DNA from 2 places in the Paenibacillus sp. 01T443 genome. Region 2 is predicted to be linked to the other one. Evidence: predicted binding sites of a transcription regulator. Region 2 holds the regulator's gene; the other holds the start of a gene.
What was found. Region 2 encodes Rex, which represses fermentation and respiration genes when NADH is low (regulators of the CRP and FNR family bind a similar motif). Its sites were predicted from a motif close to TTGTGAAATATTTCACAA; they were not measured.
Positions count from the first base shown of each region.

Region 1: a site for Rex is predicted at 4,090-4,107, ahead of nadA (quinolinate synthase NadA). Genes of this name have one in related genera too.

Region 1 is NZ_JBFTPE010000022.1:49,123-65,523, reverse strand. Features, by position in the region: gene AC1DLI_RS28210 (type III pantothenate kinase) at 1-466, opposite strand, end outside; gene nadC (carboxylating nicotinate-nucleotide diphosphorylase) at 463-1,347, opposite strand; gene nadB (L-aspartate oxidase) at 1,340-2,953, opposite strand; gene nadA (quinolinate synthase NadA) at 3,085-4,023, opposite strand; gene AC1DLI_RS28190 (ABC transporter permease) at 4,401-5,363, opposite strand; gene AC1DLI_RS28185 (ABC transporter permease) at 5,365-6,447, opposite strand; gene AC1DLI_RS28180 (ABC transporter ATP-binding protein) at 6,453-8,000, opposite strand; gene AC1DLI_RS28175 (BMP family lipoprotein) at 8,180-9,235, opposite strand; gene ftsH (ATP-dependent zinc metalloprotease FtsH) at 9,585-11,582, opposite strand; gene hpt (hypoxanthine phosphoribosyltransferase) at 11,681-12,220, opposite strand; gene tilS (tRNA lysidine(34) synthetase TilS) at 12,272-13,684, opposite strand; gene AC1DLI_RS28155 (protein kinase domain-containing protein) at 13,721-14,644, opposite strand; gene AC1DLI_RS28150 (vWA domain-containing protein) at 14,628-15,353, opposite strand; gene spoIIE (stage II sporulation protein E) at 15,944-16,401, opposite strand, start outside.
Region 2 is NZ_JBFTPE010000001.1:221,774-238,174, reverse strand. Features, by position in the region: gene AC1DLI_RS01055 (biotin--[acetyl-CoA-carboxylase] ligase) at 1-611, shown strand, start outside; gene panB (3-methyl-2-oxobutanoate hydroxymethyltransferase) at 866-1,777, shown strand; gene panC (pantoate--beta-alanine ligase) at 1,774-2,724, shown strand; gene panD (aspartate 1-decarboxylase) at 2,651-3,034, shown strand; gene AC1DLI_RS01035 (hypothetical protein) at 3,157-3,864, shown strand; gene dinG (ATP-dependent DNA helicase DinG) at 3,881-6,787, shown strand; gene AC1DLI_RS01025 (redox-sensing transcriptional repressor Rex) at 6,784-7,440, shown strand; gene AC1DLI_RS01020 (amidohydrolase) at 7,421-8,722, shown strand; gene AC1DLI_RS01015 (cell wall elongation regulator TseB-like domain-containing protein) at 8,755-9,252, shown strand; gene AC1DLI_RS01010 (hypothetical protein) at 9,368-9,898, shown strand; gene AC1DLI_RS01005 (AAA family ATPase) at 9,900-11,393, shown strand; gene AC1DLI_RS01000 (3-hydroxyacyl-CoA dehydrogenase family protein) at 11,545-12,417, shown strand; gene AC1DLI_RS00995 (acetate/propionate family kinase) at 12,417-13,628, shown strand; gene AC1DLI_RS00990 (DnaD domain protein) at 13,655-14,335, shown strand; gene AC1DLI_RS00985 (family 43 glycosylhydrolase) at 14,613-16,401, shown strand, end outside.

The sequences.
Region 1 (16,401 bases), on a different contig from region 2:
TGCCGATGCCAGGCACGATGGCGCCGCCGAGATAGTTGCCGCCTTCATCGATATAATCAAAGGTTGTCGCCGTTCCAAAATCAACGACAATAAGCGGTGAACCGTATTTTACGATACCCGCCACCGAATTCACGATACGGTCCGCTCCCACCTCACGCGGGTTTTCATAACGTATATTCAATCCGGTTTTTACGCCAGGACCCACGACTAAGGGAGTTTTGCGTAAATATTTTAAGCATAGCTGCTCAAGAGTTCGCATTAAAGGAGGTACGACGGAGGAAATAATGACACCGTCCATCTGCTCAAGCTTCACGCCTGCATAATGAAACAGATTATGAATATTTATGCCGTATTCATCTACCGTCGCCGAACGATTCGTGCTTAGCCGCCAATGATGCAGCAGATCTTTTCCTTTGTATATGCCAAGTACGATGTTCGTATTCCCGACATCAATGACGAGGATCAAAGCGGTTCCCCACCCTTCTTCGCATTCAAATCCAGGCTAATATCCAACGCATGGAAGGAATAAGTCAATCCGCCTACCGAAATGACGTCCACGCCACAATCTGCAATACCCTTAATCGTCTCTAATGAAACGCCGCCGGATGCTTCTACAATGACATGAGGTGAGGTCGCTTTTATTTGGGCAACCGCTTCCTTCATCAGTGCAGGAGCCATATTATCCAGCATAATGATATCTGCTCCGCAAGCCAATGCTTCGCTTACTTGCTCAAGCGATTCCGTCTCAACTTCGATTTTCATGGTATGCGGGATTTTGCGGCGAGCTGCTTCAACCGCAGCGCGAATGCCGCCGGAGCCTTTTATATGATTATCCTTAATCATCACGGCATCATATAAGCCAAAACGATGGTTGGCCCCTCCGCCTATGCGTACCGCATATTTCTCAAGCATACGGTGTCCTGGCGTTGTTTTGCGTGTATCGACTAGCCGAACCGGCAGCTCCTCAAGCGCATCGACAAAAGCGCGCGTCTTGGTCGCTATGCCTGACAGCCTTTGCATCAAATTAAGCGCTAGACGCTCGCCAATGAGCAAGCTGTGCGTGCTGCCTTCTACTGTAGCGAGTACCGTTCCTTTATCTACATGATCGCCGTCCTGCACATTCGGAAGGAATACAAGCGATGAATCCACAACCTCAAACACAAGCTTCGCTATCGGAAGTCCTGCGATAATGCCGCTTTCTTTTACATGAATAACAGCCTTCGAGCGTGAATCCCTGGGGATCGTCGTCTCCGTCGTTATATCTCCGCTGCCTATATCCTCAGCCAGCCAGCCGCGAATTTGCTCGCGAACTGCTGTATCATAACCTCCTGCCGTCCATTCAAACATCCTCTATTCGCTCCTCCGTCATTCCATATAGACGGTGCAACACCGTATGCTTTCTCCACATCACATCATCGCGAACCGGGAAATCCTCCCTGAAATGCGCACCGCGGCTTTCCTCGCGCGAGAGCGCAGCCTCCGTAGTCAGCAACGCACATGTAAGCAGATTAGCAAATTCATACTCTTCGCGTTCTGTTAGTATCGATTGATAAATCGGCAGCTGCCGCTTCAATTCCTCAAGCCCTTTTTCAAGGCCCTTGGCATCTCTTCGCAGACCTGCATACCGCACCATAATTTTTTGCAGTTTAAGCCGTCTTTCTACAACTGCCTGAATTGGTGTGCTGCTGCGCTCTATTTCATTCTCGATAGTAGGCTTAACCGAATGGCCTGGAAGCTCGTCAATGCGCTTTACAATTCTTCTGCCAAAAACAATCGCTTCGGAAAGCGAGTTGCTGGCAAGCCGATTGGCACCATGTACGCCGGTTGAAGAAACCTCACCGCAAGCGAACAAACGCTTAATATTTGTTTCCCCATTTAGATCGGTTTTCACTCCGCCCATCATATAATGCATAGCCGGCGCTACCGGTATCCAGTCCGAAGTGAGGTCCAAGCCGTATCTCAAGCAGTATTCATATATAGTAGGAAAACGATGCTTGACCATTTCCGGCGATTCATGCGTAATATCAATATAAACAAAGGTCGACTTCGTCTCTTCCATTTCGCTGACGATCGCTCGCGCTACGACATCCCTGGGAGCAAGCTCTAACTGCTCATGATAACGTTCCATGAACCGTTCTCCCTTAATATTACGAAGATACGCACCCTCTCCCCGGACAGCCTCCGAAATCAAAAATCTAGGTGCACCCGGATAACAAAGCGAGGTCGGATGAAATTGAATAAATTCTACATCTTGTATGTACGCGCCTGCGCGATAAGCCATTGCAATGCCGTCTCCCGTTGCAACTTCAGGATTGGTAGTATAACGATACAGCTGACCGGCACCGCCCGAGCTGAGAATAACCGCTTTACCTTTGACGAACAAACGTTGACCGTTTGGCTTCTGTACGATGGCACCGCAGCAAACATCGTCCTGCGTAACCAAATCGATAACGAAATGATCATCCCAAACCTCAATTTTCGGATTAGCTACCGCCGTTTCGGAAAGAGCTCGTACAATTTCGAAGCCGGTTGCATCACCATTGGCATGCAAAATACGCCGCTGGCTATGCGCGCCTTCCTTCGTAAGCGCAAATTCACCATTTTCCAAATCGAACTGCGTTCCCATTTTGATCAAGCGGCGAACTCCTTTAGGGCCTTCGTGAACCAGTACATCAACTGCTTCATTGGAGCATAAGCCCGCGCCTGCTACGAGTGTATCCTGCCTATGGTATGCGGGTGAATCCTCATCCGAAATAACCGCGGCAATACCGCCCTGGGCATAACGCGTGTTGCTGTCCAGCAGCGATTTTTTCGTTATCATAAGGACGGAGTTGTTTTCACTTGCCCGAATAGCGGTAAAAAGACCGGCAATGCCGGCCCCGATAACGATAACATCTTTTTCAATAACAGGCAGCTCACTCAGCTGCACATCGACTAAATATCTGGGAATCATCATAGCTCCTCCAAGCGTAAACGGCAAATGCCGACCTTTTGCTGGGCTGCTTACGTCTCTAAATGAAATATAAGCAATAAATAAAGGTATAGCTTATCGATCTTATATTTCAAGCATAGGAGCAGCGCATATTACTTCACGAGTAACATGCGCTCCAAGGATAAACGGGCTTGATCCGCAACATGCGGCGGTACATAAATCTGAGGCTGCATCGTCTCTAACGCTTTAACGAGCTTCTTCAAATTATTTACCTTCATGTTAGGGCAAACCAAATATTTAGATGCAAAATGGAACGTTTTGCCCGGGCTGTCTAAACGAAGCTGGTAGCCTGTACCATCCTCTGTTCCGACAATAAACTCTTGGCAGTCCGATTCTTTACAATATTTAATGATAGCGGTTGTACTGCCTACAAAATCACCTAGCTCAACAACTTCTGGGCGGCATTCCGGGTGCACGACAAATTGCGCATTCGGGTATTTCGCTTTCATTTCTTCAACGTCTTTTACCGTCAACATGTCATGCGTGTTGCAGTAGCCTTCCCAGATAATCATTTTCTTATCGGTATTCTGCTGCACGTAATGACCAAGGTTCTTGTCCGGTACCCAGATGACCTCGTCACCCTCTACCGAATTGACGACTTTAACCGCATTCGCAGACGTACAGCAGATGTCTGTTTCCGCTTTAATTTCAGCAGACGAGTTAATGTAAGTGACGACCTTCGCATTTGGATGCTGAGCCTTCAGCTTGCGTAAGCCATCCACGCTCACCATGTCCGCCATCGGGCAGCCGGCACGCTCATCGGGAATAATAACCGTCTTGTTAGGTGCCAAAATCTTTGCGCTCTCGCCCATAAAATGCACGCCGCAAAATACGATTACATCGGCATCGGTTTGAGCTGCCTTCTGTGCAAGCAGAAAGGAGTCCCCGCGGAAATCGGCAACCTCTTGAATTTCATCACGCTGGTAATAATGGGCTAATATGATTGCATTCCGTTCTTTCTTCAACTGTAACAACCGTTCACGCAGCTCTCGGTTTTGCTCCGCCTTGCGTTCCAGTGCCAGTGCTTCCACAGTAGATCCTCTCCTCTTATGAGGGATGGGGGATAATGCCCATTCCGTTATACGGCAAGCTCAACTTTGTGAATTGATGCACAAACTTAGAAAGTCGCTTACCTATAGTTTAAACCAAAAGGGATAAATTCATTTGATTAAGTTTTAATTTACACGCGGTAGATGCTACTGTCAATGTATTAAAGGCCATTTTGGGGCAGCAAATTAAAATTAATTATTTTGATAGCCGTATATGGGCAGCATTCGGTGTGAACGCGCCTTTTTTGCAATGCACAAGCTTAAACAGCTCCCTCCTTCCTCTTCGTCAAATGCACTCGTTTCACACCTCTATAAATAAAAAAAGCCTCTTTCCGTTATGGAAAGAGACTTTTGGACGACTACCGCTTTGCAGGATCGTAAGGCTGCCCAAGTGCCGATGGAGCATTCGAGCGGCCGACAGCGCCTGCCAAAACGATGAGCGTCAAAACGTATGGAAGCATGTAGAAAAACTCAGCCGGAATTTGCTGCGCGAATTCAAACCGCTGCATAAAGCTTCTGAGCGCTTGCGCAAGACCAAAGAACATTGCGGCCCCAACAACGCCGAGCGGATTCCACTTTCCGAATATCAGTGCTGCCAGCGCGATAAAGCCTTGGCCCGAAATCGTATTATGAGCAAAGCTGCTTGTCGTGGTCAACGTAATCGTCGCACCGCCAAGACCCGCCAGCGCGCCGCTGAGCAGCACGCCGATGTATCGATATTTCGTAACGCTGATACCCACAGTATCCGCAGAGCTTGGATGCTCCCCAACCGCGCGCAGACGCAATCCGAAAGGCGTTCGGAATAAGACAAAGTAGCTGATAAAAGCTAGCGCGATAACGATATAAGTCGTTGGATACGCGGTGAAAATCGCTTTGCCGAGCAAAGGGATTTCCGATAAGAAAGGAATCTGCAATTTGTGAAATACATTTTCCAAAAGCGGCGTTTGTCCTGAACCTTCATACAAGCTTTTGGTTAGGTAGAGTGACAAGCCGAGCGAGAGAATATTAATAACGACACCCACTACGGTTTGGTCGGCACGGAACGTTATCGTTGATATCGCATGCAACAGCGCTACCAGCACACCGTATATGCCTGCCGCAATAAACCCGATCCATGGCGAAGCATTCCCAAGACCGGCTTGTATGGCATACTCAGTAGCGACTGCCGCTGCAAATGCGCCGGACACCATCAAGCCCTCTAGTCCAATGTTAACGACGCCTGAACGCTCGGAGTACATCCCGCCAAGCGCCGCAAAGATAAGCGCGGTGGAAAACACGAGCGTTGTATTAATAAGCTGTCCAATGACTTCGAGCACGTTCATTCTACACCGCCTCCTTCCGCTTGCTTGCACGTTTATTTAGAAAAGGCTTCAAGAACCACTTCACTAATCCATGCGAAGCAACGAAGAAAATAACGGCGCCGATTACAATTCGCACAACCTCGGGAGGTACTCCTGCACCAAAGCTCATGCCTGCCGAGCCGTAGCTAAGTCCGCCGAATAGAATTGCGCCAAGAAGCACCCCGATCGGTGTATTGCCGCCTAGAAGGGCTACCGCAATGCCGTCGAAACCGTAACCAGGTGAAGCAGCCATAACGGTCTGATTACCGAAGACGCCCAAAATTTCAAATACGCCGCCGAGTCCTGCAAATATACCGCTAATAAACATCGATTTGACCATTGTCACATTCACGTTCATGCCCGCATACAAGGCCGCATCTGGATTATGGCCGACTGCGCGAAGCTCATAGCCCTGCTTTGTGCGCCAAAGCACAATATAGAACAAAATGATGCAAAGGATGGCAATAATGGTACCCCAGTGCATGCGAGCGTTATCCATCAGTTTAACGAGCCAGTCAATTTTTACCATCGCAGACTCATGAATCGGCATTGATTTCTGCTGTCCCTTCTCAACAAGGAACTTCGCAACGATAAAGTTGGATAGAAACAGCGCAATCCAGTTCAGCATGATGGATGAAATAACTTCATTAACTCCGCGTTTTGCTTTCAAATACCCTGCTATGCCTGCCCATAACCCACCGAATACGGCTCCTGTAACAACGGCCAGTGGAGCATGAATGTACCAAGGCAAATCGAGCAGCACGCCTACAATGGTCGCTCCCGTCATTCCCATTACAAATTGGCCTTCTACCCCGATATTAAACAGCCCTGTACGGAATGCAAACGATACCGCAAGTCCAGTAAAGATCAACGGCGTAATCGCACGGATCGCCTCGCCAATGTTATACGGAGAACTAAACAGCTTATCCAGCAAAGATGTATAGGCTAAAATTGGGTTATACCCACCCGCCAGCATCGCAATTGCCCCGATGATAAGGCCGAGTACAATTGCCACGATCGGTATGAGGATAGACGACTTGTTAAATATTTTCTTCAACGTTTCCATGTACGCTATCCTCTCCCTTCTGCCGCAGCAGCTGCGGCAGATTTATTTCCTGCCATCATTAGTCCAAGCTGCTGGTCATCTCTGCGTTCCGCATCAACCTCACCCATCAGCCTGCCCTCGTACATGACCGCGATGCGATCAGACAAGGCATAAAGCTCATCAAGCTCAAAGGATACAAGCAAAATGGCTTTGCCTTCGTTTCGGGCCTGGACTAACCGTTTATGCACATATTCAATAGCGCCGATATCCAACCCGCGAGTCGGCTGCACGGCAATCAACAAATCCGGATCCTTGTGCAGCTCACGCGCAATAATGGCCTTCTGCTGATTGCCTCCTGATAACGCGCGCGCATGGGTATGAATGCCCGATGATCGAACGTCAAACTCCTTCACGAGCTTATCGGACAGCACATCCATTGCTTTGTAATCAATGAACATCGACCTTCCGAACTCCGGTTCGAAGTATGTGTTTAAAATCATATTTTCACTAACGCTGAAGTCGAGTACTAAGCCATGCTTATGCCTGTCCTCTGGAATATGGCCTACACCGGCTACCGAGACTTGCCGCGGCGAACGGTTGGTCATATCATGGCCGTTCAGCTTTACACTGCCGCTATCAACCTTACGCATTCCTGTAATCGCATAAATGAGCTCGCTTTGCCCGTTGCCGTCAACTCCCGCTATCCCGACAATTTCTCCGGCCCGGATATTAAAGCTAACGCCATTCAAAGCATTTTTGCCTTGTTCGCCCTTCATCTGTAAAGCATCTACCGATAAAATAACCTCGCCAGGCTCTTGCTTTGTTTTCTGAACTTCAAAGGAAACGTCCCGGCCAACCATCAGCTCCGCAAGCTGCTGCTCATTTGTCTCTTTCGTTGTCACGGTTTTGATCACCTTGCCGCGTCGAATAACAGTTACGGAGTCTGCGAGCGCCATGACCTCTTTCAATTTGTGCGTAATGATAATAATCGATTTGCCTTCCGCAGCCAGGTTGCGAATAATCTCGATTAGCTCCTCGATTTCCTGAACGGTCAATACGGCAGTCGGCTCGTCAAAAATAACAATTTCCGCACCGCGGTATAACGTTTTTAGTATCTCAACACGCTGCTGCATACCTACTGTAATATCTTTAATTCGCGCCTGAGGATCTACTTTCAGACCATAACGCTCGGAGATCGTCCGAACCTTCTCATTTGCAAGCTTGTAGTCAATTTTCAACCCTTTTACAGGCTCATTTCCAAGTACAATATTTTCTGATACCGTAAACGGCTGCACAAGCTTAAAATGCTGATGCACCATGCCGATGCCTAGATCAATAGCCTTTGAGGCACCCTCTATAACGGTCTGTTTTCCGTTAATCCAAATTTCACCCTCATCTGGCTGATAAAGGCCAAAAAGGATGTTCATAAGCGTTGATTTTCCTGCCCCATTCTCGCCAAGCAGCGCATGAATCTCACCTTTTTTCAATTCAAAATTGATGGAATCATTGGCAACCAGTCCAGGAAACCGTTTGGTGATTCCTTTTAATTCTACTGCTGTTATGCTCCGGTCCATTCTTCATCATCTCCCCGGTTTTTACCCCTATGTAAACATGAATCGCAAATTAAGAATCCGATAAGCGAGAAAACTTATAGATTCTTTTGTTAAAAATGAATAAAGACCGGCCGAAGCCGGTCTTGTCTGATCCATCAACAAACGATCCTCAATCAAAGGATACCATTGAATGGTGAAAACTATTCAGTCGGTACTTTGATTTCGCCGCTAACGATTTTTGCTTTGTATTCTTCTACTTTAGCAAGCACATCAGCAGGAACGTTCTTTTTAGATGTTTCCGGCAAACCAACAGCATCATCTTTCAAACCAAGCTCTTGCGTCGTACCGCCTGCAAAGTTCCCGGCGATCAAATCTTTCGATACTTTATGAACCGCCGCTTCAACGCCCTTCATCATCGATGTAAGCGTAATTTCATCACCAAATTCTAACGATTGGTCTTTATCTACACCGATAACCCATACATCGTCTCCATTATCCTTACGGGCTTTTGCTTCATTAAATACACCGTTACCTGTTCCGCCAGCTGCATGGAAAATAATATCCACTCCGCCATCGTACATTGTAGCAGCAGCCAATTTACCAAGGTCTGACTTACCAAAATCACCAGTATAATCTACCTCAACCTTAGCATCAGGTTTAACGGCAGCAACGCCTGCTTTAAAGCCAGCTTCAAACTTTTTGATAACCGGAATTTCCATTCCGCCTACAAAGCCAATTTTGTTTGTTTTGGTCATAAGACCCGCCACAACGCCAACCAGGAAAGAACCTTCATGCTCAGCGAAAGTAATAGAAGCAACGTTTGGCGCTTCAATAACACTATCGATGACAGCGAGCTTAGCATCAGGGTTCTCTTTTGCTACTTTGCTAAGCGCATCATTGAATAAGAAACCGATACCCCAAGTCAGGTTGTAGCCTTCTTTAACGAAGCTGTTCAGGTTCGGCTCCATATCGGCTTCGCCTTCACTCTCCAAGAACTTAGTAGCAGCACCCGTCTCGGCTTTTACGGTCTCAAGAGCCTCCCAAGCGCTTTGGTTGAAGGATTTGTCATGTACGCCGCCTACATCAGTAACCATACCGATCTTAAAGTCTTTACCCGTTCCATCGGATTCAACTTTAGTACCCTCATTAGTACCTGTGTTTGCTCCGCCCTCATTGTTACTCTTCGCTCCGCAAGCCGACAACACTAGTGTCAACGAGATCATCATTACAAGCATTAAGCTAAATGTTTTTTTCATGCGTGTTCTCTCCCTTGCTCTGAGTTTTGGTAATGCTGTGCAACCCCTGTTTACCTTCTTATTCTTGCTGATCTTGGCCGCTATTATTTCATTATAGTTACAAAAAAATAAACGTCAATGATTTAATGTAAGGTTATGTAACATATAACCATCAAATTTACAATCGTGTAACATTTATGTAACATATGGCCAAAAAATATAAACCATCGTGTTAGCTTTTTTGTTTTTTCGCTAATGGTTTATACCCGTATTATAGGCTAAATCCGAACATTAATAAAGAAAAAAATAGTCGTCCTGCCACTTCTTACAAGCAGCAGGACGACTATAGCTAGCCATTAATATCAGAAATCTACTCGTTCTTGTCCGGATCTTCTGCGTTATCGCGCTTCTCCAGGACTACTGGATCTTTCGCTTCATCCTGTTCACGAGTTTGGATGCGTACCTTCACATCGCCAATCGTTTCAACAATCGGCTCAGTAATCGGTTCAGTTGTAGTTGCATCAGAAGACGGGCTGCCATCCAAAGAACCTGTTTCAACCAAACGTTTGATTTGCTCGAGTTCGAGCGTTTCCACGCTAAGCAGCGTTTGAGCAATCAAGTGCATTTCCTTGCTCTTCTCTGACAATAGCTTCTTCGCGCGATCGTAGCATCCCGTAATTATGGATTGCATTTCTTGATCGATCTCATATGCAATCGCATCGGAATAGTTTTGTTCATGGCCGATATCGCGGCCCAAGAATACCTGACCTTGCGAGCTGCCAAATTGCATTGGACCAAGCTTATCGCTCATCCCGTATTCCATAATCATAGCACGCACGATGCTAGTCGCTTGTTTAAAGTCACTGTAAGCACCTGTACCGATTTCGCCAATGAACAGCTCTTCTGCTACACGGCCTGCAAGCAAACCGGTAATTTTATCAAGCAGCTCCTGCTTGGTGACAAGCATACGGTCTTCCTTCGGAAGCATGATGACGTATCCGCCTGCGCGGCCGCGAGGAATAATCGTAACTTTATGAACCATATCCGCATGCTCCAAGAAGAAGCCTGCAATGGTATGTCCCGCTTCATGGTATGCGACAATTCGTTTCTCACGATCACTAACGACACGGCTTTTCTTCTCCGTACCGACAATGATTCGGTCAATCGCATCATCAACCTCAACCATAGCGATATCTTTTTTATTGCGACGAGCAGCCAGAAGCGCTGCTTCGTTAAGTAAGTTTTCAAGATCAGCGCCGCTGAAGCCTGTCGTACGCTTGGCAATAATCTCAAGCTTAACGTCCTTAGCAAGCGGTTTATTGCGAGCATGTACTTTCAATACAGCTTCGCGGCCTTTCACGTCTGGACGGTCAACCGTAATTTGACGGTCAAAACGGCCTGGACGGAGAAGGGCTGGATCCAGAATATCCGGACGGTTTGTTGCCGCAATGATAATAATACCTTCGTTAGCGCCAAATCCATCCATTTCAACAAGCAATTGATTGAGCGTTTGCTCACGTTCATCATGTCCGCCGCCAAGACCAGCGCCACGCTGACGTCCTACAGCATCAATCTCATCGATAAAAATGATACATGGTGCGTTTTTCTTCGCGTTCTCGAAAAGATCACGTACACGGGATGCGCCGACACCGACGAACATCTCTACGAAATCAGAACCGGAGATACTGAAGAAAGGTACGCCCGCTTCCCCTGCTACTGCACGAGCAAGCAAGGTTTTACCTGTACCCGGAGGACCCACAAGCAATACGCCCTTAGGAATACGTGCGCCTACCAGATTGAACTTACGCGGATCCTTCAAGAAGTCAACAACCTCTACGAGCTCTTGTTTCTCCTCGTCAGCGCCTGCAACATCCTCAAATGTAATCCGTTTCTTCTCATTATCATAAAGCCGCGCTTTGCTCTTGCCAAAGTTCATGACTTTGCCGCCGCCGCCCTGCGCTTGATTCATTAAGAAGAAGAACAGGACAAAAATAATGACAAACGGAATAATGGAGGTGAGGAATGTAAGCCAAATGCTTGGCTGGTCCATTTCCTTGCTCTCTAGCTTAAAACCGAATTGCTCCTGCCAAGCGAGGATCTTCTCCTCTGCTTTGACGCTGACCCTCGATACAAATTGATCGCTTTCTGCGCCTGCAGGCTTTGTATTATATTTACCAGAAACAAAATAAGTTTGATTCTCATACTTAACACTCAGTTCCTTAACATTGCCTGATTCAACCGCAGCGCGAAGCTCGTCATATCGCAATCCAACTGTCGTGTCATTTTGGCTGCTGATAAATTGAAAAATCCCAACGGTCACCAAAAAGATAATTAAATAAAAACCAGTATTACGGATGATCCGATTCATCCCCAACCTCCTCTCAGACGCTTAAAATATTTTACCATATCATGACTTTCCATAACAATAGAGGTATACGGAGAAGGGCATGTACGGGTGAATCGCTGCTATTTTTCATAGACCTGCGGTTTCAAAATACCAATATAAGGTAGATTACGGTATTTTTCCGCAAAATCCAGTCCATAACCGACAACAAACTCGTCCGGCAGCGTAAAGCCTTTGTAATCCGCTTCCAGTTCAACTGTGCGGCGCGCCGGTTTATCGAACAAGGTTACAACTGTAACAGACTTCGCGTTTCGACGTTCGAGAACATCAATTAAGTAGCTGAGCGTTAGCCCGCTATCGATAATATCCTCGACGATCAGAACATCGCGGCCTTCGACCGAAACATCAAGATCCTTGATAATTTTAACTACGCCAGATGACTTCGTGGATTGCCCATAGCTGGATACGGCCATAAAATCAATTTCAAGCGGTACTGTTATTTCTTTGACCAAATCGGCCATAAAAATAAACGCGCCCTTCAATACACAAATAACGAGCGGATTACGCCCGCTAAAATCTTTGCTCAGTGTTTCGCCAAGCTCTTTTACCTTATCACCAATTTGCTGCGCGTCGTACAATACTTCTTGAATATCATTCTGCAAAGTAGAAATCCCCCTACGCCTTAACTATGTTTATGAGTGTACCAGTGCTCCTTATTCGTTGCCTGCCCTTATGAACAACACGTCTTTAGTGTGCGCATCCGTCAGAGCATGACTTGATCTTCGAATGCCCGGAATCCAGAGCAACCTCCCAGCTGCATCGAACAGCAAAGGATAAAGCTCCCGCTTCAGCGGTGCGATTTTCTCATCAACGAACATATCTTGCACTTTTTTTGAGCCATTTAATCCTAAAACCTGAATTCTGTCCCCCGGACGTCGATTTCGAACGACAAGCGGATACGATAACTCCGATGCATCGAAGATGGCCTCGTAACGCGATACTGGCTTACGGCTGTCTACCGCCGAAGCGTGGACAATCTCAAATGCCCACCCGCATGGCTCGACCGCAAGTTCAGCTGTTTCCTTACCCACCTCGTACAAATAGGCGCTTGTTTCAGTTAACGCAAGCTGCGATTCACTGATCCATCGCATCCTATCGTATTCTCGAGCACAGCGAATTCCGGCTCCAGCGTCGATTCGCCAAGTTGCAGGCGCATGTGCGGAAGCGGCAATCCTCATCGTCTCAATCTGCTCGAAGGATATCTTTTCCGTTTCCTTAGAAAGATAACTTAATATTAGTTTAATCAATCTCCTTTGTAAAGCGACGTGGAGACCGTGCAAATCGATGCAGCTAATCGCGCATTCATTGGGGGATAAAGTAACGAGCTGCGCAAATAACGCTTCGGTTTGTTTCTCCATCCACTCATCCTCCGCCCCCGCTACTTCTGCAAGGCGCTGAAGCGATTGGGACAGCTGCGGATTATGCTTGGACAGATACGGTAAAATATCTAGCCGAATAATATTTCGGAAATAATGGCGTTCCTTGTTGCTGCTGTCCGTGCAGTAAGGAATATGATAGTCTTCGCAGTAACGCAGAAGGTCTGACTTGTTCATACGAAGCAGCGGGCGAATAAGTTCCACGTTTTTTTCTCTTCTTTTGCTAAGCATTCCAGCCAGCCCGGTTAATCCTGTTCCGCGAATTAAGCGCATAAGCACCGTTTCGGCCTGATCATCCGCATGATGGGCAAGCGCAATCCTCCCAGCTCCATACCGTGCTGCAATTTCATGCAAAAAAGCGTAACGCTTCTCGCGGGAGGCAGCCTGTCCATTCATGCGCGTTTCTTCTATATATGCGGGCATATCGAGCGTCACAGTCTCACAAATCACCCCTAGCCGTTCCGCGAAATCCCGAACGACCATCAGCTCATGCGCAGATTCCTCTATTCGAAATCCGTGATTCACATGAGCCGCTATTATGGATAAATGGCTTTCCTTTGATATTGTTGAAAGCATATGTAAAAGCGCCATTGAATCCGGTCCGCCGGAAACTGCCACTACGATACAATCGCCGGCTGACCAAAGCCTGCGCTCTACAGCCGCTTTCTCAAGTTCGATTTGCAGATTCATAGGTAGTACCTCACCTTCATTTCCCGTTCCAAGCTGCTATAATACGTTACGCAGCAGCCAATATACCGATGTTCCTAGCAGCACTGCAGATGCAACCGCAAGCCCCTTCAACCATCCAGGTGTTGCAGAGGGCATATGCGTATCACGCCTATGCATTAATAAACGCCATGCCGCAGCTGCGTCGCCCGCATCCGTAAATTGTCCCGCAAAAGCTTTCCGCAGCCAGCCAGCAATCGGCTTTAACGCCTCGCTCGTTCCAACAATTTGCATTAGCTCGATTGCGGATCGATTTTGCGGTAAAAGCTCCGCGGTCAGCTGATGCAGACGCTTTGGTTCATGCAGCTGTATACAGAGCACTGCAAAGGAAAAAAGATCGTAGCTCGGATCAGCCGACCGCGAGCCCTCGTTCCAGTAGCCGCGGTCATAGATTTCAGTAAATTGGCGAATGCCCTTACCTACCGCTGTCACACCGCCATAATCAACAAGCTCAACATGCCCATAGTCAGCTACCAGCACGTTTTCAACCTTCAAATCGCCAAATACCCAGCCCGCTTGATGCAGCTTCGTCAGCTTACCCAGCAGATTCAAGCCAACGAGCGGAAACCATTCCGATCCCTGCTGCTTCAAGTACTCATTCACCTTGGCACCAAGCACATAGCGCATAATATAAAAGGGATATTCCTTTCCATCCGGACCATACAAATCATCCACATCAAAAAGGTAGGAATCCTGTCCGTGCTGCTTCTGCTTTGCGATAGATTGCAATACATTGATTTCGGATTGAAGATCAAGCGCATCCATGCCAAGCTTCATCGCAAACCAGCTGCGATCACGCTGTACGAGATATACTTTACCGTTTGCGCCCTCCCCAAGCAACCTTTCTACCCTGTACCGCCCTTGCTTCCACTTGCCGGTCACCACCGTGCCCCGGCGAAGATCAACCTTAAACGACGTAGTCACTCATCATCCCATCCGTTTCGTCTCTGCTCTGTCTACCATAATCGCCCTTACGATAAAAATCAACAATCTGCATAATCGCAGGGCCAGTAGGTGTCGTTCCACCCATTTGCAGTTTCGGGAAAATAGCATGCACGCCGTTAAGGTGACTCGTCCAGTCTAAATCCATTACACAATCATCACCATGCCTTGAGCCAGGGAAATGAAAAACAGATATTTCACTTTTTCCTTGTCTTGCTTGAAGGCTTAGCATCAGATCACGTATAGCTTCCTCTACTGCCGCAAGCTTAGGCTTCATACTTGCACTTGCATCAATGAGCAGTGCCACTTGCAGGCGCGACGTTTCCCCCAGCTCATCGATTACGCGCACCACATCTCCGCGCTTCTCTGGCGGCAGCGCCTCAATTGATCCATTGCCAAGAACTTGCTTCAATTCCTTCTGCACGGCTAGCTGGATCGTCTGCACGACTGTCTTGCGTGTCATCATCTGCACGGTCTGCGAGAGCTGCCGCATATTTACCATTCTGCTTAGCCCGCCGCCCGCACGCGCAATTTCGTCGATCTCCGCAGCGCCCAGCTCACCTACATCACCATGATCCAGCACGCCTACCACATTAACCGAAATCCCATCCGACTGCGCATGCGCAGCCGCCACTACTGGACTGAGCCCGACATTGGAGCAGCCATCCGTAATCAACAATATTTGTTTCATAATCGTTTACCCTCCTAAAGTGTTTGAGTAACAAACACAGCTTCGTAAGCATAGGCTTAGTGTTTGAGAATCAAACACAGCTTCGTAAGCATAGGCTTAGTGTTTGAGAATCAAACACAGCTTCGTAAGCGTAGGCTTCGTGTTTGTGTAACAAACACAGCTTCGTAAGCGCAGGCTTCGTGTTTGTGTAACAAACACAGCTTCGTAAGCACAGGCTTCGCCTCAGCCTTTCTATTAGCTTTGCCTTTTTTAAGAGGGTTAAACAGCTAGTCTAGCAAAAAGATAGATAAACACCAATCTGCCTACGGACACCTACCCTGCAGTTACGTTATGTAAAACAAAACCTCCAATCTCATTCATCGTTCTAGCAGTATGTAGTCAAAAGAACTTACCCCGCCGTTTCATTGGTTCAATTTAGGGGTAATTAGAAATAATTAGAATTTTTGTGCGTTGCCAATCAAAAAAGAAGCCCCATGACCGCCAGCTCCAACTCAGCCGACGGACAAAAGGGCTATAGCTAAATACCCACACGATAGAATAAACGCCAGCTCACCGTTCTAACGTTCAATCCGCATGGCTTTAAAATAGGATCAGCTCACCGTCCTTGGACGCTCCATGCGCGTTACGCCAGGGAAGCGGAATGATGCCCACTCCGGCAAATGCTTATCAATGCGCGCAACAAGCACCGTCATATCATCAACAATTTCTCCATTATGGTGGCGCACCACCTTCTCGAGCAGCGCATCTGCCATCTCCTGAGGATTATCCGTTTCAAGCTCATTAATAATGCGCTTCATCCAGAGCTCCTTGTTAACCGCGAGGCCAGGCGCATCATAAATGCCGTCGCTCATCATGACAAGGGTATCGCCCGATTGCATTTGCATGGATACAAAGTCGACATCAATATCCTGAAGAATTCCGATAGGCAAGTTATTTGCAGTAATTGGAATGACCTCATTTCCTCGTTTTATAAAGCTCGGAGTAGAGCCTATCTTCATAAACGTCGTTTGCGCTGTGTAGAGATCCACAATCGCCAAATCGACGGTAG
Region 2 (16,401 bases):
TGGGACGCGGATGGGTATCGCCGCGAGGCAAAGGCGTATGGATGAGCATGGTGCTTCGTCCGTCTGTCCCCATACATTTTGCTCCTCAGCTTACGCTGCTTACGGCCGTTGCTTTATGCAGGAGCTTGAAGCGCGTGACCGCTCTGCCGATTGGTATCAAATGGCCAAACGACCTACTTATCGAAGGCAAAAAAATAAGCGGCATACTGCTCGAATCTGCGGCAGAGGATGAACGCCTGCGTTATGTTATAGCAGGAATCGGCATTAGCGTGAATTTAGAGGAATCGGATTATCCGGTCGAATTGTTGGAGAAAGCAACTTCGCTTCGCATTCGCAGCGGCAAGAAATGGACAAGGGAAACCGTCATTGCAGATTTTTTGAAGGAATGGGAGCAGCTTTATTTTCTTTACCAAGAGCAAGGGTTTAGCCCAATTGTAACGCTTTGGGAGGCTTTATCCGTTTCCTTAGGCAAGCCAGCGAGGCTAATTACACCGCAAGGAGATATTGTTGGCGTTCCGATCGGTCTTGACGAGAGCGGAGCGATAAGAATCGAGCTCGCAGACGGTACGATCAAGCCTGTTTTCTCCGCAGAAATGGGTGAACCGCTATAGTGCATTTCATGTCGTTTACGGAATGCGGAAAGTTTGGTAAACTAGAACTATCAGGCGGTATTCTGAGGAAGCTGCACTGATGATGATTAAAAATATGTAAATGGTTGGGAATGCACACTCTGCTCTGAGCCGTAGGGACCGAGACAGAAGGAAGCACAACAAGCAAACGTTTCCTTTTCAGTTTGGGGACCTTTTTAGCAGCGGCTAAAAGGTTTTTTTGTGTTTATCCTATCATTGAACAGGGGATGAAGCTGATGAGGAAACGACTGACGATTACTAATCTAAAGAAGATGAAGCAGGACCGCAATGCGATTTCCGTTTTGACAGCTTACGATTATCCTTCAGCCAAGCTTGCTGAAGAAGCTGGAATCGATGTTATTCTTGTCGGAGACTCGCTCGGGAATGTCGTGCTTGGCTATGATACGACAATACCCGTAACAATTGACGATATCGTGTATCATACAAGAGCGGTTGCCAGGGGTGCCCAGCAAACGTTTATCGTAGCCGATATGCCTTTTATGACCTACGGAATCGGACGTGAATCTACGCTGCGGAATGCAGCTAAAATAATGCAAGAAGGCGGCGCCCAAGCGGTGAAGCTTGAAGGCGGCGCTGATATTGCATCAGATGTTTCGGCGCTTGTCAAAGCCGGTATTCCGGTGATGGGACATATCGGATTAACGCCGCAATCCGTGCATCAACTCGGCGGATATAAAGTTCAAGGTAAGCTTGATGCGGATGCTGAGCGATTAATGAATGACGCGAAAGCGCTAGAGGAAGCCGGAGCTTTCAGTATCGTTCTGGAGCTCGTGACTGAACCGCTAGCAACGATGATTAGCGAAATGCTCACGATACCGATAATCGGTATTGGCGCGGGAAGAGGCTGTGACGGCCAAGTGCTTGTATATCATGATATTTTGCAATACTCTTCACCTTATTTCGAGAAAAAGTTCGTTAAAACCTATGCTGATATTGGAACGACGATTAGAAACGCGATCCAATCCTACGTGGAAGAGGTAAAGTCAGGTCAATTTCCCGAGGAAGCACATGTGTTCTCTGCCCAGCCCGCAGTCATTCCAGCATTATACGGCGGTGCGAATGAAGGCCAGAAGGACCCTGTAAACGACAAGAACGATTTGCCGAAGAAAGGAGTCCGGCTGACATGATCATTTGCCGTACGAAGGCTGAGCTGAAAAATCAAATATCCGCTTTGCGCGAACAAAACAAATCGATCGGGTTTGTGGCTACGATGGGTTTTCTGCATGAGGGGCATGCTTCCTTGCTGCGTCAAGCGGATACAGAGAACGATGCAGTCGTTCTTAGCATTTTCGTAAATCCGCTTCAATTCGGACCCAATGAGGATCTGGATCGATATCCGAGAAATGAAGAAAGAGATATAGCGATTGCTGAAGAAAATGGAACGGAGATCGTATTTATTCCTTCGGTACAAGAAATGTATCCCGAAAAACCGCTTACAACCGTCATCGTTAATCAAGTGACGAATCGTTTATGCGGAGCTTCGCGTCCAGGCCATTTTGACGGAGTTGGCACAGTCGTTAGCAAGCTGTTTCATCTAGTCGCTCCGAATCGAGCTTACTTTGGCATGAAAGACGCGCAGCAGGTTGCCGTTATCCAACAAATGGTCAATGATCTTAATTTTTCTGTTCAAATCATTCCTTGTCCGATCGTTCGGGAGCCGGACGGCCTTGCTCTCAGCTCCAGAAACGTCTATCTCAATGCCGAACAGCGCGAGCAGGCAGTTATTCTGTCAAAAAGCTTGCAGCTGGCAGCCATTTGGATGAATGAGGATGACATGACGGCAGAGCTGCTTGTCGCAAGGGTAAAGGAAGAGATTTCTAAAGCGAGCGAAGCGGTAATCGACTATGTTGAGCTGCTTCAGTATCCGTCGCTGCAGTTACCGGAAGCAAATGCAGCTCTTGCTGCAATGAATCAACCTTTAATATTGGCATTAGCCGTAAAGTTCGGGACAACAAGGCTAATCGACAATCGCATTTTACAGGCAATGGAGGCGAACGCGCATGTTCAGAACGATGATGAAATCCAAGCTGCACCGGGCAACCGTAACGGAAGCGAACTTGAATTATGTAGGTAGCATTACCATTGATGAAGATCTGATGGATGCAGCTAATCTATGGGAAAATGAAAAAGTGCAGATTGTTAACAACAATAACGGTGCACGTTTCGAAACTTACGTGATTACAGGTGAGCGAGGCTCTGGTGTCATTTGCCTAAATGGAGCCGCAGCACGGCAGGTACAGCCTGGCGATCAGGTTATTATTATTTCTTATGCGATGATGACGGATGACGAGGCTAGGGAGCATAGACCGATCGTTACCATTTTGGATGCGAATAATCGCCCCCTTCAGATCTTGAATGAGGAGCTTCACTCGACTATCCTTTAATTTGACGAACGGTTACGTTAATCCCTGCATTATGTAACGAATGGGTTGTTGTATGAAAAACCTCGTTAAAACAAAAAATGAACATAACACTCCTTAATTCTTTGGCGAAGGCGGGATGCGGTATGTTCCAGCATATGTTTTCATCCATGAACGACATGCTTGATCAAATCATTGAGCAGTATCAAGATGCAGATGTCCAGGAAAAACAGCATTACGACGAGCAGATGAATGAGCTGAAAAAGGTCAGCGATACATTTATTGAGCAATGGCTTGTGTTTGAGGAGAAATTTGCTGAGTTTAAGGAGCAGCAAGGCGATCTGACAGCAATACCTCAGATGCCTGTCTCCACAGGAGCGGCTCAGCAAAATCTGCCTGTTAGCGAAACAGCAACTTGCAACACAGCTGATTTAGAAATTCCAGACGAGCTCGCATCAGTCATATCTAAAGGACAAGGCTATTATAAGTTATTTATGTTTCCGCAAGCGGCGATGCAATTTCAATCAGTCATTATCCAATCGCCTGAATGCAATTTGGCAAGACTTTTTTTGGGCATGACCCACATGCATCTCCAAAATTGGAGCGAGGCACAGCGACATTTTCAATTGTTGATTGCATTGACGGACTTCCCCAAATGGCTGGCAATGGGCTATAATGCGCTAGGGTGCATTCAAGCGGTGCATATGAACTTGGCGCAAGCCGAACAACTATTCATGAAGGCTTATGATGTATGCCCAAGCTTCAAGGATCCATTAAACAACCTAAAGTCATGTCAAGAAACGCCTAAGCAATTATCGTTATATTTCGGAAGCACGGAGCTGTGCTGTTTGTGAGAGGATCGGGGAATGAATGAAATTTGCAGTATTGGACTTAGAAACGACGGGACATAGCTCGGAGGATGACATTTTACAGGTTGGGCTGGTCATCGTTTCTGATGAGCTTGAAATCATCGATACGTTTAGCTCCTTTGTTCGGCCTAACATCCCAATACCGGCCTTCATTACACAACTAACAGGCATAGATGAATCGGTTGTAGCGGATGCTCCAACGCTCAAAGAGGTTATCGACAGCCTTGTTCCATTATTGGACGATGCGGTGCTGGTCGCTCATAATGTTGGCTTTGACGCCGGATTTTTAAACCAAGCGCTGAGCCGTTGCGGCTTACGTCCGTTTGGGGGACGCAGGCTGGATACCATTGAACTACTTCGAATATTTTATCCTACAATAAATACGTACCAGCTTGGAGCTGTCTCTGAGCTTTTCGGTATCCCGCATGATCAGCATCACCGTGCAGATAGCGACGCTAAGGCAACCGCGTTATTGCTAATCGAAACGGTTAAAAAGCTTCGCAAACTGCCGCTGCTCACTTTGCAGCGGCTTTCCGCGCTTGTAGATGACGGAAGCGATTTAAGCTGGTTCATCAAGCATACGCAGCTGGAAATGGAGTATCGGACCGTATTTGAATCCAATGAATATGATTATTTTAATCAATTTGCGTTAAAGGTACGAGAATGGAGCGACGAACAACCGCCGCGGGCTGGCAGCGTTAATTCCATGCCGTTAACCGATGTTTCATTCGATAATTATCTAGCCGACGTAAGGCATCGTTTCGAGCAAAAGTTTGATAATTACGAAGAGCGGGAAGCGCAGGTAGCCATGTTCCAAGAGGTGTACAGCGCACTTAATCAAAATCAGCATTTGCTTATTGAGGCGGGAACGGGGACAGGGAAATCGCTGGGTTATCTAATACCGGCACTTTATTACGGAATCCAAAACGGTAAAAAGGTAGTCGTCAGCACCCACACCATCAATTTGCAGGAGCAGTTGAGGCAGCGTGATTTGCCGCTTCTGGAAGAAATTTTACCGTTTGATTTTAGAGCTTCTATCTTCAAAGGCAGAGGGAATTACTTATGTCTGCGAAAATTTGAAGGCAAAGTGAACACAAAAGATTTGGTATCGCCCATCGAGGATACGGTGACGGCAGCTCAAATGGTCGTATGGCTGGGTGAAACGGAGACAGGGGACCAAGAGGAGCTGAATTTTGGCAACAAAGGCTCTGACTTTTGGTCTACAGTAGCAAGTGATACAGATTCATGCTTAAATCGTGCCTGCCCTTGGTTTAAAAGATGCTTTTATCACCGGGCAAAGCATGAAGCCAATATAGCTGATGTCACCATAACGAATCATTCCATGCTGTTTACCGATGTCCAAGCAGATCATCGATTGCTGCCATCGTATACTCATCTCATTATTGATGAAGCGCATCATGTCGAAGAGGTGGCTGGCAAGCATCTGGGCATGCAGATCAATTATTTCTCTTTAACGCAGGCTGTGCTTCGTCTCTATAAAGATACGCGCTCGGGACTCTTGCCGGGACTTCGCCAAAAGCTTCTGTATGAAGATGACGCGCATCAGGCTTCATGGCTGGAGACCATAGATACGGTTATTCCGATTTTCCAAGAAATAAAAGAACACTGGGATAAGCTCTTTGAAATGTTCTATAGCTTCACGACTACCTCGTCGGATGGTCCGACCGAAAATGGACAATCGGTATGCAGYCTGAAGAAAAATGAACTGCCTGCGGGGTGGGAGGACGGAGTCACGGTAGAAGGAAATCTTCATACCGAGCTGAACCGTGTGGTCCGCACCGTCGACAAGATGGTCACGGACATCAAGGATCGTGTTGACGATTCAGCCGTTCAAGCGCTGATTACGGATCTAAACGGTGCTGTCCGCGATTTAACCCGTCTAAAGGATGAGCTTCGGACATTTATCAAGTTAGAACTTACTGATTCTGTATTTTGGATCGAAGCAAGCAGCGTTTACCGCTTCCGCTCCGTGCAGCTTTATGGCGTGCCGGTTGATGTAAGCGCCCAGCTGCAAAAGTACTTTTTCGATGTGAAAGAAAGTATCGTACTGACTTCCGCTACTTTATCCGTTCAGAAATCCTTTCAGTATGCCGAAGAGCAGCTTGGCCTAACGGGGTATGAAGAACAAGGCAGGTTAAAAACGGTGCAGCTGCCTTCTCCGTTTAATTATAGGGAGCAAGCGCTGGTGGTCATTCCGCGTAACTTCCCTGTTTTGAAGGGAGTCTCCGTCGATGATACTTATTTGGAAATGTTGGTTGCATCGCTTGCTGATGCCGCAAAGGAAACGAAGGGCAGAATGCTTGTATTGTTTACTTCGTACCGCATGCTTAAACAAGTATACGAGCCATTAAAAGAAAAGCTTTCCGTCTCCGGCATTCAAGTGCTGGGGCAAGGAATCGACAGCGGCAATCGCACAAAACTTACAAGACGCTTCCGCCAAACGCCTGAATCCGTTCTGCTCGGTACAAGCAGCTTCTGGGAGGGCGTGGACATACCGGGTGAAGCATTGATCTGTCTGGCGATCGTGCGTTTGCCTTTCCAACCGCCCAGCCATCCGTTAGCGGAGGCAAAAGCGGAAATGCTGCAGCGGCAAAAGCAAAACCCGTTCATGAAGCTTTCGATCCCTCAAGCTGTTATTCGCTTTAAGCAGGGTTTTGGCCGTTTGGTGAGAACATCGCAGGATAAAGGAATCGTCATCATCTATGATACTAGGGTGATCGATACGTATTACGGGAAACATTTCTTGTATTCCTTGCCCGGTCCAAAAATCGAAACCATGCATACGGATCAAATGATTTTACGAATGCGGGAGTGGCTAAGCGAAGAGAAAACTGCCCAGCCCGTGGTTCATCATAACGAGGCAAGCGCAGAGGAGGAGAAGCGATGAAGCAAACGAAAATATCGGAGGCTGTCGTCAGAAGGCTTCCCGTTTATCTCCAAGTGTTGAATGAAATGGTGAATCGAGAAATCCAAACCGTTTCTTCACAGGATTTAGGCACAAAGCTTGATTTGAATCCTGCTCAAATTCGTAAGGATCTTGCATATTTCGGTGAGTTCGGCCGAAAGGGCGTCGGTTATGATGTTGTTTATTTGATTGAAAAAATCCGTCAGATTTTAAAGGTTGATCAGACGATCAAGGTCGCGCTTGTCGGCGCAGGTAATTTGGGGCATGCCTTGTGCAATTACAATAAGTATTCCAAGGATAACATGCAAATTACGGCGGTATTTGATGTTCATCCGAGCAAGATCGGAACGAGCATCAATAATCTGAAAGTACTGCCCATGAGTGAGCTTATCTCTACGGTTGCAGAACAAAAAATCAGAATCGGAATCATCACGGTACCCGCTTTTGAAGCGCAAAATGTGGCTAATCAATTCGTAGAAGCAGGCGTAGAGGGCATTTTGAATTTCGCGCCTGCCATTCTGCGGGTGCCAGATGAGGTGCGTATTCAAAATGCGGATTTTACAAGGGAATTGCTTAGTATAGCTTATTATTTAGTTAGAGAAGGAGAGACGCAGGATGAGTCAGATTTGGATTGAAAATGGATTGTTTATTACAATGGATGATGAAAACCCGACATTTAAAGGACATATGGTCGTAACCGACGACCGTATTACGTACATAGGTACACAAGCTCCTGAGCAGCTTTCTGAAGCTGTTCAAAAAGTGGATGGCAGTAAGCTTGCTTTTATGCCAGGACTCATCAATACGCATGGACACGCCGCTATGAGCCTGCTTCGCGGTTACTCGGATGACCAAAACCTGCAGGTGTGGCTGGAACAGAAGATGTGGCCTATGGAAGGCAAATATGTCGACCAAGATACCCGCGCTGGCAGCGCTTTAGCTATCGTGGAAATGCTTCGTTCAGGTACAACGGCATTTGTTGATATGTACGATCGCATGGATCAAGTTGCACAGATGGTTGAACAGAGCGGCATCCGCGGCGTTTTGACGAGAGGCGTAATCGGGCTTTGCCCTCCTGACGTACAGGAAGCTAAGCTTACTGAAGCCATTGCTTTCGCACGCGATTGGAATGGTAAAGCAGACGGTCGTATTACGACGATGATATCTCCTCATGCGCCGTATACCTGTCCTCCTGAATATATCGAACGCTTTGTACAGGCCGCGCATGATTATAATTTGCCTCTGCACACTCATATGTCTGAGACCATCACCGAGGTTGAACAAAATGTCAAAGACTACGGACTTCGCCCTGTCGAGCATTTGGATCGCCTAGGATTTTTCTCCCGTCCCGCGCTCGTTGCCCATGCAGTTCATTTGAATGACGCTGAAATTGAGCTGCTCGCTGCCAAAGGGGTTGCCGTATCGCATAATCCCGTTAGCAATCTTAAGCTTGCAAGCGGAATTGCTCGCGTTCCCGATCTGCTTCGCGCAGGTGTTACGGTATCTCTGGGTACAGACAGCGTAGCAAGCAATAATAACCTCGATCTATTCGAGGAAATTCGTTTCGCTGCTTTGCTTCATAAAGGGGTTTCAGGAGATCCGACGGCTATTCCTGCCTCGGAAGCGCTAAAGCTTGGAACGATTTATGGGGCTAAATCAATCTGGCAGGAGGATAAACTCGGCAGCCTAAAGGTCGGTAAAAAAGCTGATTTCATCGCAATTGATATCGAGCAGCCGCATTTCTATCCGAAGACAGATATTGTGTCACATTTGGTTTATTCAGGCTCTGGGCGAGACGTTCGGCATGTGTGGATCGACGGACGGCAAGTTTTGAAAAACGGCGAATGCACCTTGCTTGATGAGGAGAAAATTCGTTACGAGGCGCAGGCGAGCTTCGATCGCTTGCTTAACGCCTAATGCGCGCCACAGCAAGGAAACGTCCGCCGTTCATGACGGTTCAGCGGTGGTTATTCGTAATCATCGCTTGTCTCTTGCTGCTTCTAACAGTCGGTTTTATTTATTTCAATGAAATACAAAATCCGCAATGGGCGGCAATTAAAGATGCCAAGAAGCAAGCTATAGAAGCTGCCGAGCTTTCTAAAGTTGAAAAGGTCTATCACCATACTTGGAATAAAGAAACATGGATTATTGAAGGAATCAATAAAGCGGATGAGCATGTATTTGTATGGTTAGCGGAGGAGAAGCTGCCCGAGGTGATCAAAGCCTCAGAAGGAATTTCCGCGCAGGACCTTAAAGCTACGTTCAAGAGCAAGCAGCCAAAAGCAGATGTGAAAAGGATTCAGCCCGGCTTGCTTGATGGTCAGCGAGTGTGGGAAATCTATTACAGCGACGGTGAAAACCCGGCTCATTACCATTATGATTTCTATCGTTTTGATAATGGAAACTTCATTAATTCCTATAAACTTCCATCTCGGACGGAGCCTTAAGGCTCCGTTTCCTTTATTTGCGGGACGAATCCAGCAGAAATACATGATATACTCTCGTATAGAGGAATTGATATACGGAATAATCATATAAAAAGCTGCGGGAGGGATTTTGCATATGTTGAGACCGCGAGTGATACCAATAGTAATTACAGCAGCCATATCGGCTTCCGTTTTATTTGGCGGTTGGGCAATTTACAATCAAGTAGCAGTAGCAGCGCCGTTAGAGCAGGTCGCTAAAGAAATAGCCGGTGTCGTTTCTTCAGATAAGCCGGTTATGGATAATGAGCAGGTAACCATTCCAATTGAATTAAACGAGGATGCGAATCTTCGCGATGTATATGAGAGAATTCAGGCTAACGGCGAAGATATATTTGATGACCGTCAGCTTACGTTGAAGTTTAAAGGGAAACCAAATAAGCAGCTTGAGGATTTATGGTATGCTGCTATGTTCGATATTGCTGAAGCCATGGAGACCAAAACCTATTCCAACATTCCAGAAGCCATGAATAAGGCAGCTAAAGCGTACAAAGATATAACGATTTCAACGGAAATGGATGAAAAAAACGTATATATTACGATAAAAAATCCAGAAGCGGTGAAATACGTCGTAATGCCTCGCACCTCTAACGAATTGGAGGCTTGGTAATATGCGGAAATATGGAATTGAAATAGCGATTGGTTTGGTGCCAATAGTCATTGCGTTTTTGATCTTTATCGGACAAAATGTCGCTCCTATGCTGATGCTTGGCGTTATTGGTTTTGCAGTCGTCTATGCTGCACGCGGCAGAGGCAAACTAACGGCCATGACCGGACAGAAACAGCGTACCGACGTAAAGTCTACTCCCTTTACCTTTGAGCAAATCGGAGGTCAGGAGAGGGCAAAGCAGGAGCTGGTTGAAGCTCTTGATTTTCTTGTTCATCAGGAAAAAATAGCAAAGCTGGGCATTCGTCCGCTTAAAGGCATATTATTGGCGGGCCCTCCAGGAACCGGTAAGACTCTGCTTGCTAAAGCTGCCGCTCAATATACAGATTCGATCTATTTGGCTGCTTCTGGCAGTGAGTTCGTCGAGATGTATGTCGGCGTTGGCGCGGGACGCGTTCGGGATTTGTTCAAAGAAGCGCGTACTAAAGCAAATAAAGCCAAAAAAAGCAGCGCGGTCATTTTCATCGATGAGATCGAGGTCATCGGCGGCAAAAGAGACGGCGGACAGCAGCGGGAATATGATCAAACCTTGAATCAGCTGTTGACGGAAATGGATGGCATACATGCTAATGAATCCCCGCGGATTTTGCTGATTGCAGCAACTAATCGCAAGGAAATGCTGGACAGCGCGCTCTTGCGGCCGGGCCGCTTCGACCGCCATATCGGCGTCGAACTGCCGGATAAAAAGGGCAGGCTGCATATTTTGAACATACATGCTAACAATAAGCCCATTGAAGACGGCGTTGACTTGGATCGAATCGCGAGAGAATCCTTTGGTTTCTCGGGCGCACAGCTTGAGAGCGTCATGAATGAAGCAGCGATCTATGCGATGCGGGAGAGCCGTGAACAAATCGCAGAAAATCATCTATCCATGGCGATCGATAAAGTGATGATGGGCGAGAAGACGGATCGGGAAGCGACGAAGGAAGAACGTGAGCGCATCGCGCTTCATGAGCTTGGTCATGCGATAATGGCGGAGCTGGTACGCCCAGGCAGTGTTTCACAGGTAGCCTTATCGCCACGGGGACAAGCACTGGGTTATGTGCGTCATAATCCACAGCAGGATCAGTATTTATATACAAAAGATTTCCTAAATGGACAAATTATGATTGCGCTTGGCGGAGCTGCAGCGGAGGAAATGTTCTATGGTGACCGCAGCACCGGATCGAGAGGCGATTTCGAGCAAGCTATGAATATTGTTAAAACATTAGTGGAATCCGGTTTGACCGAGCTAGGCATTATCGATGGATCCATGATGACAAAAGATGTATGGGCTTCAACGAATCGCACGATTTTGGATGAGCTTATGCTGCAAACAAAAGGGATGTTAGAATCCAGAAGAGATGTATTTACGAAATCGCTGGAAACGCTGCTGCGTGAGGAAACACTTAGCGGAGATGAGTTTAGAACGCTATTTGCGACAAATTCGGCAGCATAAAACGTTTACAATATTACAATTTGAAGGCGGAGTGTCTATCCGCCTTCTATTTTTGATGAAAACCGTTATAATAAGATTGAATTATTATTGCAGAGAATGCTTCTCAATTCGTTATAAGAAGCAGACTTACCATACTAAAGGAGCTAATACATTGCATATAAAAACAGTAGGCGTGGTAGGCGTGGGGACCATGGGGCAGGGGATAGCAGAAATGCTTGCCTCAAAAGGATTGGATGTAATTATTATTGAGCACTCGGACGAGCGTCTTGTTTATGGCAAACAAATGATCGAAGTTAGCCTGGACAAACAAATAGAAAAATGGGCGCTCACGAAATCCGAGAAGAAGCTTATTATGAATAGAATAGAGGCAACGACAAGCTATGAAAGGCTGTCGGATTGCGAGCTGGTCATCGAATCGATTACGGAGGACTTGGAGCAGAAAAAAGCAGTTTTCGAAGCCATAGATCGGATTTGCGGCCCGGATGTTATTCTTGCGAGCAATACATCTACGCTTAGCTTAACGGAGCTTGCCAGTGTAACGAAGCAGCCTGACCGCGTGATTGGCATGCATTTTATATATCCCGTATCTAAGATTGATTTGGTTGAAATCGTCCGCGGTTTGAAGACTTCAGAGGAAACATTCGTGCAGACGAAACATTTTGTTGAAGAAGTCATTAACAAAAAAGGAGTCATGGTGTTTGAATCTCCCGGCTTTGTGACATCCCGCCTCATCTGTTTATTCATTAATGAAGCCCTTCATGTATTGGAGGAAGGGGTGGCTTCCGCAGAGGATATCGACAGAGCAATGCGTATAGGGTATTCCTTCCAGCATGGGCCTTTTGAAATGTGCGACCGCTTCGGACTGGATTCCGTGCTTGCTGCTCTTGACCGGATGTTCCGTGAATACGGGGAACTCAAATACCGTCCGTCCATTGTGCTGAAAAAACTGGTGCGTGCAGGACATTTAGGCGTCAAATCAGGCGTCGGCTTCTTTAAATATGATAAGGATGGGGACCGGATCTAATGAAAGTACTAGTCATCAACGCAGGAAGCTCCTCGTTAAAATATCAGCTCTACGATATGAGAGATGAATCCGTGCTGGCAAGCGGCCGCGTAGAGCGTATCGGAATGGATTCTTCCATTGTCACGCATGAACCGGTCGATAAGCCGGAGGTTCGTAATGTAAGTGAAATACTCGATCATGTTACCGCTGTTAAACGTGTCATTGATATGCTTACGAATCCAGAATTCGGCGCAATCAGCCATTTGAATGAAATCGAAGCGGTTGGACATCGTGTCGTACACGGAGGCGAGGTGTTTAGCAGCTCCGTACTCGTTACGCAGGATGTTAAACTGGAGATTCGCAGATTATTTGATTTAGCCCCACTGCATAACCCGGCCCATATGATGGGAATTACGGCTGTAGAAACGAATTTGCCGGATGTTCCGCAAGCGGTCGTATTCGATACCGCATTCCATCAAACGATGCCAAACACATCGTATTTATATCCAATTCCAACCGTACTGTACCGCCGACATAAAATTCGTAGATATGGTTTTCATGGCACATCGCATTCCTATGTGAGCGCGCAAGCAGCGGACTATTTGAAAAAACCGTTGGAATCGCTCAAAATGATCACTTGTCACATCGGAAACGGGGCAAGCTGCGCAGCGATTTTGAACGGAAAATCATTCGACACGAGCATGGGGATGACTCCGCTCGAAGGTCTAATGATGGGGACAAGAAGCGGTGATATTGATCCAGCAATCGTGCCTTTTGTTATGAATAAAGAGGAATTGACATTAAATGAAGTTAATTCTATGCTTAACAAGCACAGCGGAATGCTGGCTATTTCTGGGATAAGCAGCGATATGCGAGAGGTTACTGAGGCGATGGTCGATGGCGATAAAAACGCTAAACTTGCTTTTGATATGTATACTTACCGTGTGAAGAAATATATCGGCGCTTACGCAGCTGCTATGAACGGTGTAGATACCATCGTATTTACGGCTGGCGTCGGCGAGAATTCCGTTGCTTTGCGCAAAGCGATTTGTGATGGCATTTCTTTTCTCGGCATTGAGCTTGATGAAGCCCGCAATGCCGAGCGACGCAAGGATGCGCGTGAAATTACGACCGACAGCTCCCGCATAAAAGTACTCGTCGTTCCTACAAATGAAGAGCTGCTGATCGCGAGAGATACTTACAACTTAGTCAAGAAAGCTAACAAGTCATAAAAGGTTAATATAGGAGGCAGCTGGCAGTGAACAACGAGATATGGAAGGCTTACTCGCATGGTATGGCTGCTGCAGTGCAGGAAGGCGGCGTATATGTATCGGCGATGCTGCTGCGTACGTATCGCCAGCTTGGTTTATCGGACACAGAAGCGATGCTGCTGCTGCAAATCATGGTTTACATGGATGCTGATAGGAATGACTTTCCTACGCCAGAGGAGCTGGCTGAGCGTATGGGGTTAACCGTAAAAGAGGTTGGCCAACTGCTCGGCCGGTTGATGAAGGAAGATTTTTTAACCATTGATGAATATGTGGACAGCTCCACGGGCAGGCAATCGGAGCGCTATAATTGGACAGGATGGCTGTTAAAAGCTACTTCGCTTACTGCAGAGCTGAAGCGGGAAACGAAAAAGGCTGATCGGCAGCCTGCAAAGCAGCAGCAAGCGCCAGCATCGGATTTGTTCAGCGTATTCGAGCAGGAGTTCGGAAGATTATTGTCTCCCATCGAGTGCGAGACGATCTCCGGATGGCTTGACCATGATCGGTATACGGATGAAATTATCCGTTTTGCGTTGAAGGAAGCCGTTTTTGCAGGTAAGTTAAGCCTGCGGTACATTGACCGGATATTGATTGAATGGAGCCGTAACCGGGTAACAAATGCAGACGAAGCCCGCGCACATGCACAGAAGTTTCGCGGAGGAAGAGGTTAAGCCCTTAGGCTTAGCCTCTTTTTTTTATACGGATCAAGCTATCAAAGCGAGGGTCTAACGTAAACTTTATTCGAATCAATGGGTTAATCTGTACTCTGAAAATAGAAAAAAAGGATAGAAAATTGTAAAAAAGATCGGGATATTAGAAATATATAATTTTGGAAATGTGTTAAGTTTGTAGCACACCGTAAATATGGGAAAAGGAGGAAACCTATGGAGTAAATAATGCTGCCAAACGGTTAAAGTAGATATGAATTCAAGAATTGGAGGAATCGGTATGAAAAGAGCATTAGGAATGCTCATGGCTATTATTCTATTTGCAGGTATGATCAACTTACCTATGAATGCTCATGCAGCAGATTCAATAATGGAAGGTCACGGATTGTTGGGTGAGTTTTTTAAATGCGTAAAAAACCCTAATGATAGGGAAGATATTACTATATTTAAATTCGATGATCTACGAGGAGAAAGAGCTGTTGCCAATTTAAATGGTGATTCGTTTGCTAGCATTTTCAACCAACTTTCAGGGACACCCGATTTTAACACAGCACGTTTTACAGGTACCATAGTACCAGAATATACGGAGGATTATACCTTCCATATGGTTGGTGATGACGGGTTCAGAGTATGGATTAATGGAGAACTGATTATTGACTTTTGGGAGCAAAAATGGGAAATCCCACAAGTTAGTGTCCCGGTTTCTTTGGAAGCTGGGAAACATTATGACATCAAAGTTGAGTATTTGCAAGGCTGGGGAGGTTCATGGCTTCGTATGGAATGGGAAAGCGCAAGCCAGAATAGAGAGATCGTTCCTGAATCAGCACTTTACTTGCCGGCAGATCGATTGATCGCAACTAAAAAAGCGGATCTGGCAGCAGAAATTCAAAAGGTAGTGTATTTAACAGAAAACTTTGCTGACAAAGTAACCGAAAGCGCATTCAATAAGATAAATGCCGTAAAAATAACCGCAGAGGCATTGCTTGACACGATTGATGACCAAGAGGTAGATGACAGAGAGAAGGCAGAACTATTAATAGAAGCGATTGAGAACGTTTCTATTGCCCGTTCCGATTTTATGAAAGAAATGGGAGTCACAAGTTCTTCGGTATCTGACAAATTCAACAACCCGCTTTATCAAGGACAGGACCCCTTTGTAACTTATAAAGACGGATTTTATTACTTTGTATCATCCAGTAATCTAGACTCTAACAATAAAGTTTATGTATCCAAATCCCGTACCCTGATCGATCAAGGCGAAAAGGTCATGGTATTTGATTCAAAAGGAACACAAACTCGGATTTTCGCTCCGGAAATCTTCTTCTTTGGCGGAAAATGGTATATCTATTACTGTGCCGACTTAAAAGAATATGGCTACAAACATATGGCAACCGTTTTGGAGTCCGTTACCGATGATCCGCAAGGGGAATATGTGGATAAAGGCGCATTATATGCTGGTGAGAATGGCGAGTATAAACAAGCAAATGACTTTACGGTATTCGAATATAACGGACAACTTTATGCGGTTTGGGGTACCTTAGGCTCCGGAGAGCCGATCGGACCGGCCATTGCGCCTATGGATAATCCGTATACGATTACGGCAGATCGCTCTTTCTTGCCAGGCGGCGGCGGGGAAGGACCTCGTGTTTTACAAAAAGACGGAAAAGTATTTATCACGATGTCAGAGGGCGACTATGCGTCAGATGGTTATCGTTTATCTTATTTCACAAATACAGATGGGGATTTCTTAAACCCGGATTCTTGGACCCGTACGAATGATGTTTTCGTAGCTACCAGCGATGTATCAGGGCCTGCCAGAGCAGGATTTGTAAAATCGGCAGACGGCACAGAAGATTGGATGATTTACCATTCACGCGTATATCAAGATACGGGACGAAACTGGTGGCGTGAAGTAAATATTAAGAAAATCGGTTGGAATGAGGATGGAACACCTCAGTTTGGCGAACCGGTTTCTTCCTATGAATGGCAAGAATTACCTTCGGGAGATTTAGGCCTAGGTGATATGTATCAAGCAGAAGACGCCATTCACTATGGTGACATTACAAAAG